4 regions of the Mesorhizobium sp. 113-3-3 genome follow, and region 2 is predicted to be linked to each of the others. Evidence: riboswitches for the same ligand, from Rfam matches in the RefSeq annotation. Region 2 holds a riboswitch; each other region holds the start of a gene.
What was found. Region 2 has a riboswitch for cobalamin ahead of JG746_RS17335 (CbtB domain-containing protein). Riboswitches for the same ligand answer to the same signal wherever they lie in the genome.
Positions count from the first base shown of each region.

Region 1: linked by a shared signal. The riboswitch ahead of metE (5-methyltetrahydropteroyltriglutamate--homocysteine S-methyltransferase) and the one ahead of JG746_RS17335 (CbtB domain-containing protein) in region 2 are both predicted to bind cobalamin.
Region 3: linked by a shared signal. The riboswitch ahead of JG746_RS01970 (aromatic ring-hydroxylating oxygenase subunit alpha) and the one ahead of JG746_RS17335 (CbtB domain-containing protein) in region 2 are both predicted to bind cobalamin.
Region 4: linked by a shared signal. The riboswitch ahead of JG746_RS23565 (DUF1636 family protein) and the one ahead of JG746_RS17335 (CbtB domain-containing protein) in region 2 are both predicted to bind cobalamin.

Region 1 is NZ_AP023243.1:6,582,678-6,586,881, forward strand. It holds gene JG746_RS31695 (cytochrome P450 family protein) at 85-1,317, shown strand; partial or broken gene JG746_RS31700 (cytochrome P450) at 1,284-1,571, shown strand; cobalamin riboswitch at 1,846-2,045, shown strand; gene metE (5-methyltetrahydropteroyltriglutamate--homocysteine S-methyltransferase) at 2,162-4,204, shown strand, end outside.
Region 2 is NZ_AP023243.1:3,562,681-3,566,884, reverse strand. It holds gene cbiB (adenosylcobinamide-phosphate synthase CbiB) at 1-179, shown strand, start outside; gene JG746_RS17355 (hypothetical protein) at 197-511, opposite strand; gene cobO (cob(I)yrinic acid a,c-diamide adenosyltransferase) at 538-1,152, opposite strand; gene cobU (bifunctional adenosylcobinamide kinase/adenosylcobinamide-phosphate guanylyltransferase) at 1,154-1,669, opposite strand; gene JG746_RS17340 (CbtA family protein) at 1,662-2,480, opposite strand; gene JG746_RS17335 (CbtB domain-containing protein) at 2,496-2,675, opposite strand; cobalamin riboswitch at 2,709-2,906, opposite strand; gene JG746_RS17330 (aromatic ring-hydroxylating oxygenase subunit alpha) at 3,077-4,204, shown strand, end outside.
Region 3 is NZ_AP023243.1:436,159-440,362, forward strand. It holds gene JG746_RS01950 (ABC transporter ATP-binding protein) at 1-132, shown strand, start outside; gene JG746_RS01955 (DUF680 domain-containing protein) at 219-455, opposite strand; gene JG746_RS01960 (DUF680 domain-containing protein) at 528-734, opposite strand; gene JG746_RS01965 (DUF680 domain-containing protein) at 807-1,004, opposite strand; cobalamin riboswitch at 1,500-1,700, shown strand; gene JG746_RS01970 (aromatic ring-hydroxylating oxygenase subunit alpha) at 1,815-3,062, shown strand; gene JG746_RS01975 (hybrid-cluster NAD(P)-dependent oxidoreductase) at 3,083-4,180, shown strand.
Region 4 is NZ_AP023243.1:4,798,768-4,802,971, forward strand. It holds gene JG746_RS23555 (ABC transporter substrate-binding protein) at 1-259, opposite strand, end outside; gene JG746_RS23560 (ABC transporter ATP-binding protein) at 309-1,097, opposite strand; gene JG746_RS23565 (DUF1636 family protein) at 1,094-1,492, opposite strand; cobalamin riboswitch at 1,584-1,790, opposite strand; gene JG746_RS23570 (winged helix-turn-helix domain-containing tetratricopeptide repeat protein) at 1,955-3,448, opposite strand; gene JG746_RS23575 (AraC family transcriptional regulator) at 3,598-4,204, shown strand, end outside.

The DNA of each region.
Region 1 (4,204 bases), 3.0 Mb from region 2:
ACTGAGGGGCACTTTTCGAAGTCCGCGCGCGGATCATCCGTGCCGAGAAGTGGACCCGCGATGGTTCTTAAAGGAGCTGTTGGCATGCGCGTAGAAAACGATCATTGCGACGTGATCGGTGTGCCGGCCGCTCCCACGCAACTTGATCGTCTTTCTTCTGCGATTCTGCGGCAGGGGGGGATGGCGCGAGTGTCGCTTCCAGGCGATCTGGTGACCTGGGCGGCAGCCCGTCACCAGACGCTCAGGCAGATGCTTTCCGACCAGCGTTTCAACAAGGACTGGCGACAGTGGCGGGCGCTGCAGGACGGCGAGATTCCCGAGGATCATCCGCTGATCGGGATATGCAAAGTGGACAACATGACCACGGCGCACGGCGCCGATCACCGGCGCTTGCGCGGCCTGCTGTCCAGCAGCTTCGCGCCCAGTCGGATCGCCTTGCTGGCGCCACGGGTCGAACAAAGCGTCGATCGACTCCTGGCCGACATGGCGCAGCGCGGCGGCAGTGCCGATCTGATGAGCGAGTTCGCCGCTCCGCTGCCCACCAACGTGATCGCCGAACTGTTCGGTTTGCCGGACGAACAGCGCGAAGAGATCGTCGCGCTCACCTACAGCATGGCCAACACCTCCGCCACAGCCGAAGAGGTGCGACAGACGCGGCAGCGCATCCCGGAGTTCTTCCGTCGCCTGATCGCGCTCAAGCGGGGCCAGCTCGGAGATGATCTGGCTTCGGCCCTGATCGTCGCCCGTGACAAAGGCGAGCTCGTTTCCGACACCGAGCTCATCGACATGCTGTTCATGGTGCTCTCTGCGGGCTTCGTGACCACCGCCGGCGTCATCGGCAATGGCGTGCTGGCATTGCTGACGCATCCGCAGCAACTGCACTTGGTGCGCAGCGGCCAAGTTCCGTGGTCACAGGCGATCGAGGAGATCCTGCGCTGGGGCAGCTCAGCGGCCAATCTGCCGTTCCGCTATGCCACCCAGGACGTGGAGATCGACGGATGCATGGTCCGCCGCGGCGATGCCGTCCTGATGGCGTTCCATGCGGCGAACCGGGACGAACAGGCCTTCGGCCCCGGCGCCGACAGGTTCGATGTCACCCGGCGGCACAACCCGCATTTGTCGTTCGGTGAGGGGCCGCATGCCTGCCTGGGCGCTGCGCTGGCGCGCCTGGAATTGCGCTGCGCCTTCCCCGCGCTGTTCGGGCGGCTGGAGGATCTGGCGCTGACCATCGCCGCGGAGGACGTCGTCTACATTCCGTCTTACGTCATTCGCTGCCCGCAGCGCCTGCCGGTCACCTTCCGCCCTTCCATCGCTTAGAGAGTGCGGCATTCACCCCGGATTCGGTGATTCTTGGTTTGCCGGAGTGGCTGGTCTCGCGCGAGGGGGGGCGAGCATGCCCGGTTACGCACGATCGTGGCGCCGGCGTTCAGCAACCGAGGGTGAAGCTGCTCGCGGAGCAGGTCGAGGCGAGCGCCGCGCAGTTTGTCGAGACGCTGGCGGCCCGGCCCCAGTCCGCCCACCTGCGGCGCCACCTCTTCTTTCCGCTTGCGGCCATGGTCATCAGCGCGCTGGAATGCGCAAGCACGCTGAGCGAAGCCGAGCGGGAACAAATACCGGGATTCCCGGCTGACCGTGACGACCTGGCCCGACTTTACGCCCTTTGAGCCCGGCGACCTCGATCTGATCCGGCGTCGCCGATGGGGACAAGGATCTCTCCGAGCCTGCACTGATAAGAGGCGGCATCGTAAGCGGCTTTGGGCGAAAGAGACCGATCAGCGCAAGGGCATTATTCGCATCATCACATAAACATCTCGTTATATGCATTGACAAGGAGCGAAGCTGCTGTGATTGTGCGCATGTCGTGGTTCTCCGCGCGGCACTGCTGTAGCGGAGCTAAGAGGGAAGCCGGTGCGATGCCGGCGCTGCCCCCGCAACTGTTAGCGGCGAGCCAAGCCCATTGGTGTCACTGAGGCGAACGGCCTCGGGAAGACGGGCAGAGGCTTTGACCCGCGAGCCAGGAGACCTGCCACGACGAACAACGTCCACGGGCGGGGTGTCTCGGTGGCCGCGGTAGCTTGGCTTCGTGCCGCCTGCTTGCGCGTTCCTTGTCCCCACGCCCCAACCATCGGGGTATGGCATGACTGTCTCTCAACAAATTCCAGTGGCAACGCTCGGCGTGCCGCGTATCGGTCGACGGCGGGAACTCAAATTCGCGCTTGAAAGCTACTGGTCCGGAAAATCTCCCGCTGCCGACCTGCTCGCGACGGCGAAGGCGCTACGCGCCGCCAGCTGGAGGGAGCAGCACGATCACGGCGTGTCGAAAATCCCGTCCAACGATTTCTCGCTTTATGACCATGTGCTCGACACCGTCATCATGGTCGGCGCCGTGCCGGCACGATACGTCTGGACTGACGGCGAGGTCCCACTCGATACCTATTTCGCCATGGCGCGCGGCGACCAAGGTCAGGCCGCTGATTGTGGACATGCCGGTGACGAGCATGCGGCCAACGGGCATGGCCTTGCCGCGATGGAAATGACCAAATGGTTCGACACCAACTATCACTACATTGTGCCGGAACTTACCGACGATCAGAGCTTTGCCCTCTCGTCGGCGAAACCGGTCGATCATTTCCTCGAGGCCAAGGCGCTCGGCATCCACACGCGCCCGGTCCTGCTTGGACCGGTTAGCTTTCTCAAGTTGGCGAAGTCACCTGAGGAAGGTTTCAACCCTATCGCGCTCCTGCCACGGCTGCTGCCCGTCTACGAGGAGCTCCTGCGGAGGCTGAAGCTCGCGGGAGCCGATTGGGTGCAGATCGATGAGCCGGCGCTCGTGGTCGATCTGGTTCCCAACGAACGGGATGCCCTCCAATTCGCCTACTGCCGGCTGTCAAAAGCAGCACCGGAGTTGAAGATCATGGTCGCTACCTATTTCGGATCGCTGGGAGACAATCTCGAGACCGCAATTTCTCTGCCCGTGGCGGGACTGCACGTCGATCTCGTGCGCGCTCCAGAGCAGTTGGAGACCGTCGGCCGGCTCGCGCAGAAGGAACTTGTGCTCTCGCTCGGGCTGATCGACGGCCGCAACGTCTGGCGCGCGAACCTGCCTGCCATACTTGACCGCATCAAGCCGATCGTCGCCGGCTGGCCGTTGGACCGCGTGGAGATCGCCCCGTCCTGCTCGATGCTGCATGTGCCGATCGACCTGGACATGGAGACGGCACTCGATGCGGACGTGAAATCGTGGCTCGCCTTCGCGGCGCAAAAAACCGACGAGCTGGTCGTGCTCGCCCGTGCCCTGGCTGAAGGCCGGGACGCGGTCGCCGCCGAACTAGAGGCGTCGGCTGAGGCTGCCGCCGCTCGCGCGACATCCGCTAAGGTGCATGATCCGCTCGTCGAAGGTCGGGTCGCCAGCATCAAGGTCGCCATGACGCGCCGGAAGAGCGCATTCGCCGTGCGCTCCAAGCTTCAGGCCGACACGTTTGGCTTGCCATCCTTCCCCACCACGACGATCGGCTCCTTCCCGCAAACAGCCGAGGTTCGCAAGGCGCGGGCAGCCCATGCCAAAGGCGAGCTGAGTTACGTCGACTATGAGGCGTTCCTGAAGAAAGAGATAGAAGCCGCCGTTCGCTGGCAAGAAGAGATCGGACTCGACGTGCTGGTCCACGGCGAATTCGAGCGCAACGATATGGTGCAGTATTTCGCCGAGCAGCTCCGCGGCTTCGCCTTCACGCAACACGGGTGGGTGCAAAGCTACGGCTCGCGCTTTGTGCGACCCCCGATCATCATTGGAGATGTGTCGCGACAACAGCCGATGACACTACACTGGTGGCGATACGCCCAGTCGCTGACGCTAAAGCCGGTGAAGGGCATGCTTACCGGCCCGGTGACGATCCTCAACTGGTCCTTCGTCCGGGACGACCTTGCCCGCCCAGCCGTCTGCCGCCAGGTCGCGCTCGCCATTCGCGATGAAGTGAGCGACCTCGAAAAGGCCGGCGCCAGGATGATCCAGATCGACGAAGCCGCACTGCGCGAGGGCTTGCCGCTGCACGAGGCCGACTGGCAGGCCTATCTCGACTGGGCCGTCGAATGCTTCCGGCTGGCTTCAACAGCGGTCGGCGATGCGACCCAGATCCACACCCATATGTGCTACTCCGAGTTCGGCGATATCGTGGACGCGATTGCCGCAATGGATGCCGATGTGATC
Region 2 (4,204 bases):
CGCTTGCCGGGCCGCGCAGCTATGGCGGCATCATGGTCGACGACGCCTTCATGGGCGAAGGCGGCCGCCGCGACGTGGACAGCGGCGACATCCGGCGGGCGCTGAAACTCTACCGCATGGCCGACTATCTGCTGATCGCGCTGTTTGGGCTGGTTTCGGTCGTCGTCATCTTGGCCTGAGTAGATCGAAACCCAACCTACCAAGTGACGCGGATTTCCTTTGCGCTTGGATCAGCTGCCTCGCCGAACCTCTTGATCGCATACCCGCCGGCAGCCACGTGAGACGATTTCAATATAGGTTCGATCACGGCAAAAAGTCGTTCAGCATCTGGCCCGTACATGTAGAGGACGCACTCACCCTCACCAAACAAATCGCCGTCAAACTCTCCGACCGAAGCACTTCCAACGGCTTGCTCTAACCGTTCCTCCAACGCGCGAACGGGTTCGTGCTCTCGCAGCGTTCCAAACTGACCGTCATTGAGACGAAGATAGACGATTACAGCTTGTTCCAAAAACAACGCTCCCGCTTGCCAAGCGACTAGAACTCTATCCCCTGCTGCGCCTTCACGCCTGCTGAAAAGTGGTGCTTGGTCACGCCCATTTCGGTAACCAGGTCCGCCGCTTCGACCAACGCCGGCTTGGCGTTGCGGCCGGTGACGACGACATGCAGGCCCTCGCGGCGCGCCTTCAGCTCGGCAACCACCTTGTCGAGATCGAGATAATCGTAGCGTAGCGCGATGTTGAGTTCATCGAGCACGACAAGGCTGATCGAGGGATCGGCGATCAACTCCAGCGCCTTGGCCCAGGCAGTTTCGGCGGCCGCGATATCGCGCTTCAGATCCTGCGTCTCCCAGGTAAAACCCTCGCCCATCGCGTGCCAGACAACGCGATCGCCGAAGGCAGCAAACGCATCCTTCTCGCCGGTGTGCCATTTGCCCTTGATGAACTGCACGACGCCGACGCGCTTGCCATAGCCGAGCATCCGCAGCGCCAGGCCGAAGGCGGCCGTGGTCTTGCCCTTGCCCGGACCGGTGTTAACGATCAACAACCCCTTTTCGATCGTCTTGGCCGCCACCTCGGCATCCTGCACGGCCTTGCGCTTGGCCATCTTGGCGCGATGGCGCTCTTCGTCCTTATTGTCGATGTCGGTCATGTCACTTCACCTTGAGCGGCAGCCCCGCCACCATCAGCAGCACCGTATCTGCAATTGCAGCGACATGCTGGTTGAGCCGGCCGGCGTCATCGCGAAAACGGCGCGCCAGGGCATTGTCGGGCACGATGCCTTGCCCGACTTCGTTGGAGACCACGAACCAGGGTCCGCGCGGCCGCGACAACACATCCGCCAGCCGCCGGCACTCGGCGACGACGTCGTGATCGGCCAGCATATGATTGGTCAGCCATAGCGTCAGGCAGTCGACCAGTACCGGCTGGTTGTCGGGCAACGCCTCGAGCGCGGCGGCAAGATCGAGCGGTGCGTCGACTGTCGTCCAGCCCTCGCCGCGCCGCGAGCGGTGCAGCGCGATGCGCTCGCGCATCTCGTCATCATAGGCCTGGCCTGTCGCGATATAGGTCCATGGCGCGGGCAAGGCCGTCGCCAGGGTTTCGGCATGCGCGCTCTTGCCGGAGCGCGCACCGCCGATGATGAAGGTCAGTTCGTTGCGATCAGGCAAAGCTGTCGCGCAGGCTGGTCGCGGTGCCGGTGAAGCGTCCGCGCACCACGCCGACGACGGCGCCGAGCACCAGCCAGAACACCAGATTGGTCAGCGTCACCGCCACCACGAACTGGTGATGCAGGCCTTCCGGGATCGGCGTCTCGAAGCTGTCGGGCTGCGGCGCGCCGACAATGTGCGGAGCAACGATCAGCGCCACGGCTAGGATGGCCAGAGGCAGCGACTTGCGGAACGCGATCAGGCCGAGCCCGATAGCGGTTGCAATCACGGTCGCCACCCACCAGATCTGGCGCTGCGTGAGGTCCGCCGCCGGCATGGCCGGCAGTTCCGGCGGCAGGCCGAGACCTGGCGCCAAAGTGAAGATGGCAAAGCCGGCCAGGCCCCAGAACACGCCCTGGCGCCAATTGCCGATGCCGCCGGCGAATTCCGACACTGCGACCAGGATCAGCGCGAAGCCGATGCCGGTGACGACATTGGACATCACGTTGAAGGCGAAGCGCTCGAAGCCGTCGGCCGGCGCCCAGCCCTCGTCTTCGGCCGGAGCAGCGGCAACGGCCGGAGCCGGGGTGGCGGCGCTCATGGCGTTCGATGCCGCCGGCGCGGCAGAGCTCATGGCGTTGCCGCTGGCAGCATTGGCCGGCGCCGCGGGCGCGGCGGCATGGTCATGGCTGTGGCCGCCTTCGGCCTGTTCGTAGACTTCCGCCTTGAGGATCAGCGGCACGGTGGCATAGGCCTGCATGCAGGCGAGGACGACGCCGGCCACGAGCCCTGCTATCGCCGCGATGAACACGACGTTGCGAAACAGATTCATGATGTCAGATCCTCGTCAGTGGCAGGGAAACGCCATCGAATGCCGGTTGTCATGACCGGCATTGTGGACCGCTTCGATATGCGAGAAGCCGACAAAGCCGATGATGAACGTGCCGAGCAGCGCGGCAAGCGCCAGCTGCATGAAGCGCGACTGCGAGGAGACGGAGGCGCCGAGGGAGACGGAAGCGGTATTCATATCTTGTCCTTTCACCCTCCACCCGAGGGCCTGTCAGTTTTGCCGTCGTCGGCAGGTCTCCTGGCTCGCGGATCAGCGCCCTTCCCCACCTTCCCGAAGACGAATCTTCAGTGGCATATGGAGAGGACTACCGCACACAGTTGCGGGGGCAGCCACGGCATTGGGCAAGAACTTCGCCCGCACCGCATTCCCTCTTGGCTCCAAAACGGAACCGACGACTGCATGACTATAGGGAAAATCGCGACACGCGGCAAACCAAATTCCGCCGACAACCAGCGCGATTGCGCCATGCCGTCTCCAGGCACGACAATTGACAATTCTCCTGGCCGGGTGTCGGCTGATCGCTTCACAGGAAGCCAGCCATGTAGCCCACTGCCAGCGAGCGCGCCCCTTACAATGGCCTGACCCAGGTCGAATCGACCCTGCCCACGTCGGCCTATTGGGATGAAGCGGCTTACCAGCGCGACCTCGACGCCATCTGGTACAAAAACTGGCTGCTCGTCTGCCGCGAGGCCGATTTGGCAGAGCCGCTGGCCTTCCGCCGATTCCGCATCGGCACGCAGGACATCATCGTGCTGCGCGACGACACCGGCGAACTGCGTGCCTTCCACAACACTTGCCGGCATCGCGGCTCGCAGCTTTGCCAGGAGAGCGAAGGCCGGCTGAAGGCGCGGCTGATCACGTGCCCCTACCATGCCTGGTCCTATTCGCAGCGCGGCGACCTCGTACGCGTGCCTTCAAAATCGCTGCCGGACGGCTTCGACAAGGCCGACCATCCGCTCTATCGCGTCGCGCTCTCGGTGTGGCGCGGCTTCGTCTTCGTCAATCTGCAGGAGGATGCGGCGGGCTCCGCGCAGGCCTCCTTCGACCCGGCCTCCGGCGATCTCGGCAACTGGCCGCTGGAAACGCTGCTATCGGGCCATGTGCTGCGCAAGGTGATGCACTGCAACTGGAAGATCTTTTGGGAAAACTTCAACGAGTGCCTGCATTGTCCGGGCGTGCACAAGGACCTGTCGCGGCTGGTGCCGATCTATGGCCGCGGCCTGATGAGCCGGCACGACGATCCCGAATGGACACGCCACGCCGACAATGACGCGCCGGAATTTTCCGGCGGCCTGCGCGCCGGCGCCGAAACATGGTCGAGTGACGGCAAGACGCATGGGCCGGTCTTCTCAGGCCTGACACCAGCCGAACGCGCCGCCGGCCAGACCTACGCCACCAGCCTGCCGTCGATGTTCATCGTCGGTCATGTCGACTATGTTAGGACCGTGCGCCTGGTGCCGCTCGGTCCCGAACAGACGGAGCTTGTCGCGGAATGGCTCTTCGCGCCCGAGGCGCTGGCCGTGACCGACATCGACAACATCGTCGCCTTTGGCTCACAGGTGCTGGAAGAGGACGCGGCGATCTGCGAGGTCAACCAGAGAGGCCTGCGCTCGATGCGCCACGCCGCCGGCGTACTGATGCCCGAGGAGTATGAGCTGCACCGCTTCCACAACTGGGTGCGCGAGCGCCATGGCGCACTTGCACCC
Region 3 (4,204 bases), 3.1 Mb from region 2:
AAACTGCCGGGCAATGTCGAGGTCAAGCGCGGTTCGACATTGCGGCTGAGCGCCAACGCCGAGGACCTGCATATCTTCGACGCGGACGGACATTCCTTCGCGCTGCAAAAGCCGGAAGCAAAAGCGGCCTGAGGCCGCACGCACTGCCGGGTCAAAGCGACACAAAAAAGAGCGGCGGGCTAGGCTCGCCGCTCTTTCTTGGAAATCAGCTTCGGCTGTTAACGGCCGAAGAGGTTCCGGTCGCTGCCCTGAGGAGCGGACTTCTGCACGTCGCCCGACGAATTGAGCAGCTTGTAGACAGGCGAGCCGTTCTCGCGAATCGAAGCCGTACGCGAGTTGTCGATCGAAGTTACGGCGGGCTGGTTGGCGCCATCGGAGCCATAATTGTCACTGCCCGCGAAAGCACTGCCGGGGATAGCCAGAACGGCGGCGGCAGCAAGGATGATCTTGTTCATTTTAGTCTCCTGAATTTCTTAAGATCGGCCGGAGCAGCGAGCGGAAAGCCCGCCGCTAGCCGCGATCGGTTGTTAGTTGTTGCCGAAAAGGTTGCGGTCGGAGCCCTGCTGAGCAGGAGCCTGGGTGGCCGGAGCCGACTTGCCGACCGAAGCCGTGTAGGAATTGTCGACCGCAGCGGCCGGCTGGTTGGCACCGTTGGAACCGTAGTTGTCGCTGCCGGCGAAGGCGCTGCCGGAAATGGCCAGGACGGCGGCGGCAGCAAGGATGATCTTGTTCATGATAGTCTCCTGAATTTCTTGAGGTCAGCCGTGGCAGCGGGCGAAAAGCCCGCCACCAGCCGCCATCGGTTGTTAGTTGTTGCCGAACAGGTTGTGATCGGCGCCCTGGGCAGGCGTCTGAGCAGCCGGTTCCGACTTCTTGGTCGAAGCGGTGTACGAGCTGTCGACAGCCGTGGCTGCGGCGGCATTCGAACCATAGTGGTCGCTACCAGCGAAGGCGCTGCCGGAAATTGCCAGAAGGGCGGCGGCAGTGAGAACAATCTTTTTCATTTTTAGTACTCCAGTATTTTTTCCGTCCGTCTAGCGGCGTGTCTTGGGATTGAAATCGCGTCGTTCGGACAGCCCCGATGTGGGAAAGCCCTCTCGCCGTTTCCAATCACGAAGTTGTTCCGTGTGGACCAAGGATTCACCACTTGAAATTGCGCCAAGGCGGTCCACGTGAAACATTTTCCTACTTGATATCAGACTGTTAGCTAAAACCAGTGCTGCGATCACCAACTGTATCGGGGGCCCGTCGTTCACACCGTCCTGCACGCACCGTCAACAGAAACGAACCGTTCGGTTCGATTTTAGACTTTGCTAATAGTCACTTTTCGATACCGTTAACCTTTTTTGCGCCGGTTCCGGGTCGATCTTGCCGAACGGCACCGCCGCCACCGGGGGCGATTTTCGTGAGGGCTGTCCGTGCCCTGTTCGTTGCGCATGCGTGTCGCGCCACATGGATGCGATGTCGCTTTCATGCCGATGTCGCAAACGCTGTCGTGATTAGATCATGTCATCTCAGGTGCCGCTTCGTGACGACGGGGCGGAGAATTGGGAAGCCGGTCAAAGTCCGGCGCTGCCCCCGCAACGGTGGTGGAGTTCAAGTCGCAACGGGAGACCACTGGGCGAAAGCCTGGGAAGGTGTCGCGACCGTCCGCAAGGACACTCCAGAGCCCGGAAACCAGCCCGAGATTTTTGAACTCGACTGATCGCGGTGGGCGGTCAAGAGGCGGACGGCGCATGCCCGGCTTTTGCCGTTCTGCGTCTAATCCTTCCTCAATCACCACCAGTTCAGTCCTTGAAGCATGAGGACAGGACATGGATGCGCGCAACGATATGCTGAGGCTCTTGAACGGCCGCAGAGAGGGCTTCTCGCTCGAGCAGCCCTTCTACACCGATCCCGATTTCTTCAAGCTCGACATGGAGCTGATCTGGTATCGCGACTGGCTGTTCATCGGCCATGATTGCGAACTTCCCAAGCCCGGCAGCTTCATCACCGTGCAGATCGGCGACTATCCGGTCGTGCTGGTGCGCGATCAGCAGGGCAAGATCAATGCCTTCCACAATTCCTGCCGCCATCGTGGCAGCCGTGTCTGCAACACCGACAGGGGCATGGCCGCCAAGCTGGTCTGCCCCTATCACCAGTGGACCTATGAGCTGGACGGAAGGCTGCTGTTTGCCCGCCAGATGGCCGACGGTTTCGACAAGAGCCAGTTCGGCCTGAAGCCGGTCGCCTGCGAAAGCGTGGCCGGCTATGTCTTCATCTGCCTGGCCAAGGAGCCGGCCGACTTCGCGCCGATGCGGGCGATGATCGAACCCTATCTCAAGCCGCACCGGCTCGGCGAAGCAAAGATCGCCTTCGAGAGCACGATCGTCGAGAAGGGCAACTGGAAGCTCGTCTGGGAAAACAACCGCGAGTGCTACCATTGCGCCGGCAACCATCCGGAGCTGTGCAAGACCTTCCCGGAAGCCCCGACGGTGACCGGCGTGCAAGGCGCCGACAGCGATCCGGAGATGCTGGCGCACTGGGCCAAATGCGAGGCCGCCGGCCTGCCGAGCAAGTTCCGCATCGACCCGGCCGGGCAATACCGCGCCACCCGCGCGCCGCTGCTGCGCGACGCTGTCAGCTACACGATGAACGGCAAGCGCGCGGTGAAGAAGAACCTGTCTGACACGGTCTCGGCCGATCGCATCGGCACGTTGATGCACTATCACTACCCGACGACCTGGAACCATATCCTCATCGATCATGCCGTCACCTTCCGCGTGCTGCCGATCAGCGCGACGGAAACGGCGGTGACGACGAAGTGGCTGGTCCACAAGGATGCGGTCGAGGGCGTCGACTACGATCTTGCCGAACTCACCCATGTCTGGACCGAGACCAACGACCAGGACCGCCGCATCGTCGAGGAAAACGCCTTCGGCATCCTGTCGCCGGCCTATGAGCCCGGTCCCTACTCGGAGCTGCACGAGGGCGGCGTGATCCAGTTCGTCGACTGGTACGCGCGCTTCATCGGTCCGCGCCTTGCCGATGACGGCCGGCCTGCGCTGCGCAGTGTCGCTTGAGAGGTTGAGGGATGAACGCGATGACTGACCTTGGCCTTTATCGCCATCTTGATCAGATGGCGCCCTGGAACGACAGGCTGCAGGTGCTGGAAGTGATCGGCGTCAGCGACGAGGCGCCTGACGTCAAGACCTTCACCTTCCGCTCCGACAACCAGACCTGGTTCCGCTACAAGCCGGGCCAGTTCGTGACGCTGGAACTGCCGACGCCGGACGGGCCGCTGATGCGCACCTATACGCTGTCGTCCTCGCCGTCGCGGCCGTTCTCGATCGCGGTGACGGTGAAGGCGCAGGCCGGCAGCATCGGCACACGCTGGATGTTCGATCATCTGGTGCCCGGTTCGCACGTCAAGGCCTATGGGCCGAACGGCGACTTTTCGCTGCACAGCCACCCGGCGGCCAAATATCTGTTCATCTCGGCCGGTTCCGGCGTGACACCGATGATGTCGATGCTGCGCTGGCTGAACGATTGCGCGCCGTGGACCGATGTCGGCTTCGTCAACTGCGCGCGACGCCCGGAAGAGATCATCTTCCGCAAGGAGCTCGAACTGCTCGGCGGCCATATGCCGGGCCTGTCGCTCGGCTTCATGATCGAGGAACGGTCGAGCCGCGAGGGCTGGTACGGCCATATGGGCCGCATCGACGCGATCCGGCTGCCGCTGCTGGCGCCCGATTTCCGCGAACGCGAGATCTTCTGCTGCGGTCCGGATCCTTTCATGCGCGCCGTTCGCGGCATGCTGGAAGCCGCCGGCTTCGACATGACGAAATACCATCAGGAGAGCTTTGCCGCACCCGTGATGGAGGAGGTCCCGGCACCGTTCGCGTCGCCCGGCGAAGACGGCGTGGCCGTTCCCGTCGAAGCAACACCGATCCGCTTCGCGCTTTCGGATGTCGATGCCGAGTGCGTCGCCGGGCAGACCGTTCTGCAGACGGCGCGCGCCTCCGGCGTGCGGATACCCGCGGCCTGCGAATTCGGCCTGTGCGGAACCTGCAAGGTGAAGAAAGTCTCGGGCGCCGTCGAAATGAGCCACAATGGCGGCATCCTCGATCACGAGATCGATGACGGCTTCATCCTTGCCTGCTGCTCGAAGCCGCTGTCGGCGCTCGAAATCGAGGCGTAACAGCGGTCGGGAGGACCCTGCATG
Region 4 (4,204 bases), 1.2 Mb from region 2:
CGAGTTCCGGGATGGCGCCTTGCTCGACCTTGAATTCGGGACCGACCTTGTACCATCCGGTGATGCCGGTCAGGCCGACGATCGACGGCTGCAGCTTCAGCGCGAAGGCCATCTCGGCCATGTTGAGATCATGGATGACGGCGCGCTTGGGCGGCGCGTCGAAGGTCAGCGGCTTGCCGCAGCTGTCGACGGTGACCGGGAAGGCGAAGGCCGTCGAGGCCAGCAGCGAGAAGACGAGCGACAGTGCAAGACGTTTCACGGATTTTGCTCCTAGGTTGAACTGTGTCGGAAGAAGGGATGGGTTTCGATCAGGAAGGCGGCGCGGCGCGGTTCGGAACATCGAAGACCGTCAGTTCGCGGTCCTCGGTTGGATGGCGCAGGCGAAATACGTCGACACCGAAAATCTCGCGGATCAGTTTCTGGGTCAGCGCCTCGCGGGGTGCTGCCAGCGCATGCAGCCGCGCTTCGTGCATCACCGCGACCCGGGTAGCGAAGGGCGTCACCAGAGCCAGATCGTGCAGCACCGCGATCACCGTCATGCCGAAGCCGGCGACGAGTTCGAGCAGCTCGCCACGGGCGCGCGGATCGAGATGGTTGGTCGGCTCGTCGAGGAACAACACTTTCGGTTGCTGCGCGATGGCGCGCGCCAGCTGGGCGCGCTGGCGTTCGCCGCCCGACAGCGAGCCGATCGTGCGGCCAAGCAGCGGCAACAGGCCGGTCCGGCGCAGCGCGTCGACGACGATGTCGCGCTCCTCGCTCCTGCGTCTGCGGCCCGCATGCGGGACGCGGCCGAGTTCGACATAGTCGATCACCGCCAGCCGCGGGTCCGGCTGGTCGGTCTGGCCGACGACGGCGATGTGCAGCGCGCGCTCGGCGGTCGAGATCCTGTCCATCCGGCACCCGCCAAGCTTCACCTCGCCCGAACTTGGCCTGAGTATGCCCGACAGCATGCGCAGCAGCGTGGTCTTGCCGGCGCCATTGGGGCCGATGATGGCAAGGCGATCGCCCGCAGCGATAGACAGGCTGACGGCGTGGACCAGATCGCGGCCATTCGCCATGGCGCAGAGGTCGCGGGCTTCGAGAAGCGGAATCGTCATCGGTTGTTGCCCGCGCACTTGCCCGGTCCGGGGATGCGGGCCAGCGTCTTGCCGGCCAGTCGCGGCGGCCGTTGTCCGGAATTGCACCAGCCGTCGGCGAGCGAGGCGTAAAGCCTGGCAAATCGCACGAGATCGCCGGCATCGGCCTCGGCGTCGATGGAGCCGAAGAGATAGGAAGCCTTGCCTGGAGCCTGGAAGGCCACCGTGAGCGGCCGCGCGCAGCCCGCCATGCATTCGACGCCTTCGACCGTGAAGCTATGCGCCACGGCGGGCTCATGGTGGGCCGTGAGCCGGGACCGCAAATCGGCACACAGGCCTTCGCCCGACCTGATCCCGGTCGGGATGTCGCGGCAAAGCGTGCACACGATGATGCGATGATCGATGGCGCCGTCCAACGTTCCGTCACTTTCCAAAACTGGCGACGGAAGGATGTTGGCGAGCCGGCCGACAAGACCGACGTCCACGTCTCCTCCCGGCACACCCCGTCCGGTCAACTCAGTGATGGCAGGTCTCCTGGCTCGCGGGTCTCAGCGCAATCCTGCCTTCCCAGCCTTGCCGGCCAGTGGCATGTCGGATCTTGCTCACCGCTTACAGTTGCGGGGGCAGCCACGGCATCAACCTTTTGCGGGTCTCACCGTGTTCCCTTTTCACCCCTCGCCTTTCGACTCGGGGACCATCACCACGCCATCGTAGATTCCCGCCGATCGCGCCGCAACGGTTTTTGGTCCGATCTCGAATGCGCCGGCAAAATCATCTAATTTGTTATAACGTTACATACACAGTCAGGCAACGATGTCAATCAGGGCCGCTACATAGAAGCGCTTTGGATCTTTGTTTTCGATGCTTAGCGACATGCACTAGCCAAGGGCGAGTCTGACGCCTTCGGCGAGATGCTCCGCATCGGCCTTGTTCTCGAACGGAACGCCGCGCAGCGCATAGTCGATCGGTAAAAACGGATCGCCCTCCTCGATGAGGACGATCTGCCGCCGCGCCTTCTCCATGTCGCCCATCTGCGCATAGCAGGCCGCCAGCCTTGTGCGGATCCAGGGCGCCGGGCGCGTCGCCAGCTCCAGCGCTTCCGCCGCCTGCCGGTATTCCCCCATCATATAGAGCGCGAGTGCCCGGTCGAACTGGTACCAGTGCGGGTGCAAGGGATCGATGCGGATGCCGCGCGCCAGCCAGTCGAGCGCCTCGAGCGGCCGGCCGCGCATGGTCAGCAGCATGCCCATCTGCCCGATGCTGTCGGCATCGTAGGGGTTGAGCTGCAGCGCGATGCGCAAATGATGTTCCGCCGCTTCGTGGTCGCGCATATAGAGGCGGATCAGCGACTGCACGCGGTGACCGGTCGGCTGGTCCGGCGACAGAGCGAGGCCCTTGTCGGCAAGGTCGCGCGCATTTTCCAGCACCGCATCTCTGGCACGTCCGAACTCTCCGTCCAAAGCCCGCACCAGGGCAAGATAGGTATAGGCCAGGCCGTAGTTCGGGTCCTTGGCGATGGCCGCCTCGAACAGGATTTCCGCGCTGCGCTGGTCGGTCTGTGCGGGATCGCGCAACATCGCAAAGCCACGCAGCAGAAGCTCGTAGGCGGCAAGGCTGGTTATCGGCTTGCGTGAGGCCTGTTCCAGCCCGGCATTGGCGACCCTCGTGACCAACCGGCTGACGATCTGCTCGACGATCTGACGCTCGATCGCGAACAGGCCATCGCCCTGCGACTGGTAGCGGTCGCCCCAGAGCTGGCTGGCGGTGGCGATGTCGATGAGGCTGACGGCCACGACGACATGCTCGCCCTGCCGGCGCAGCGAGCCCTCAACCAGATAGTCGGCACCGATACGGGCACGGATCTGCGGCCACTCGGCGCGGCCATAGGAGCCGAAAGAAAAACTTGAGTTGCGCGCCAGCACGGTGACCGTGCCGAAGCGAGCGACGCCGTTGATGAGATCCTCGGCGAAACCGTCGACCATGGCCTCGTCGACCGGGTCCCCGCTCTCGTTGCGGAAGCGCACCACCGCCACGATCGGCTGGGCGCCGATCTTCGGCGCGGCTTCCATCCCGGCCGCCAGCATATAGCCGCGCTTGGAGACCGTGCGCACCATCTCTCCGCCCAGCACCTTGCGGATTTCGCGCACCGACTGCGTCAGCGAATCCTCGGTGACATAGACGCCCGGCCAGACGGCATCCATCAGCTCCGACTTCGGCACGACCCGGCCCATGTTGCGGGCAAGGTGCGAGAGCAGCGCATAGGCCTTGGGGCGCAGGAACAGCGGCTCGTTGACGTCACGCAGCGTGCCCATGGCAAGGTCGAGTGTGAACCCGCCAAACCGGAACACCTGGTCGGCAACCGCGGCAGTCATCGGGACACCCCTTCCCCGGGCATGGGATCATGCCGCATCAATTCCCACGTCGACGCGGCACGGACACATGCATTATTGCCCAATGCGCAATTTCGATCAAACTGGCCGTCGACACGGTCAGTAATGTCGGCGCGCCAATGCGAGGAACCATGAACCCGACCGAGAAAGCGCTGTGGTTTGTCGAAAGCCATCTGCCGGAGGCGATCTCGCTGGACGACGTCGCGGCAAGCAGCGGCGTGTCGCGCTTTCATGTGACGCGCGCCTTCGGCGCCGCCACCGGCCGCTCCGTCATGGGCTATATGCGCGCGCGGCGCTTGAGCGAGGCGGCGCGCAGGCTGGCCGAAGGGGCGCCCGACATCCTCTCGGTTGCGCTCGAGGCCGGCTACAACTCGCATGAGGCCTTCACCCGGGCTTTCCGCGACCAGTTCGGCACCACGCCGGAGCTGGTGCGCGCGCAAGGCTCGACCAACACGCTCGACCTCGTGGAGCCTATCCTGATGGACCAGTCCTTTCTCACCAACCTCGAGCCGCCGCGCTTCGAGACCAGCCGGCCGTTCCTGATCGCGGGGCTGGGCGAACGCTACAGTTGCGAAACCAGCGCCGCCATTCCGATGCAGTGGCAGCGCTTTGGCCCGTATATCGGCAACATTCCGGGCGAGACCGGCGACGTCGCCTATGGCGTCTGCGTCAACGGCGACGATGCCGGGAATTTCGACTACATCGCCGGCGTCGAGGTCTCGGACTTTTCCGACCTTC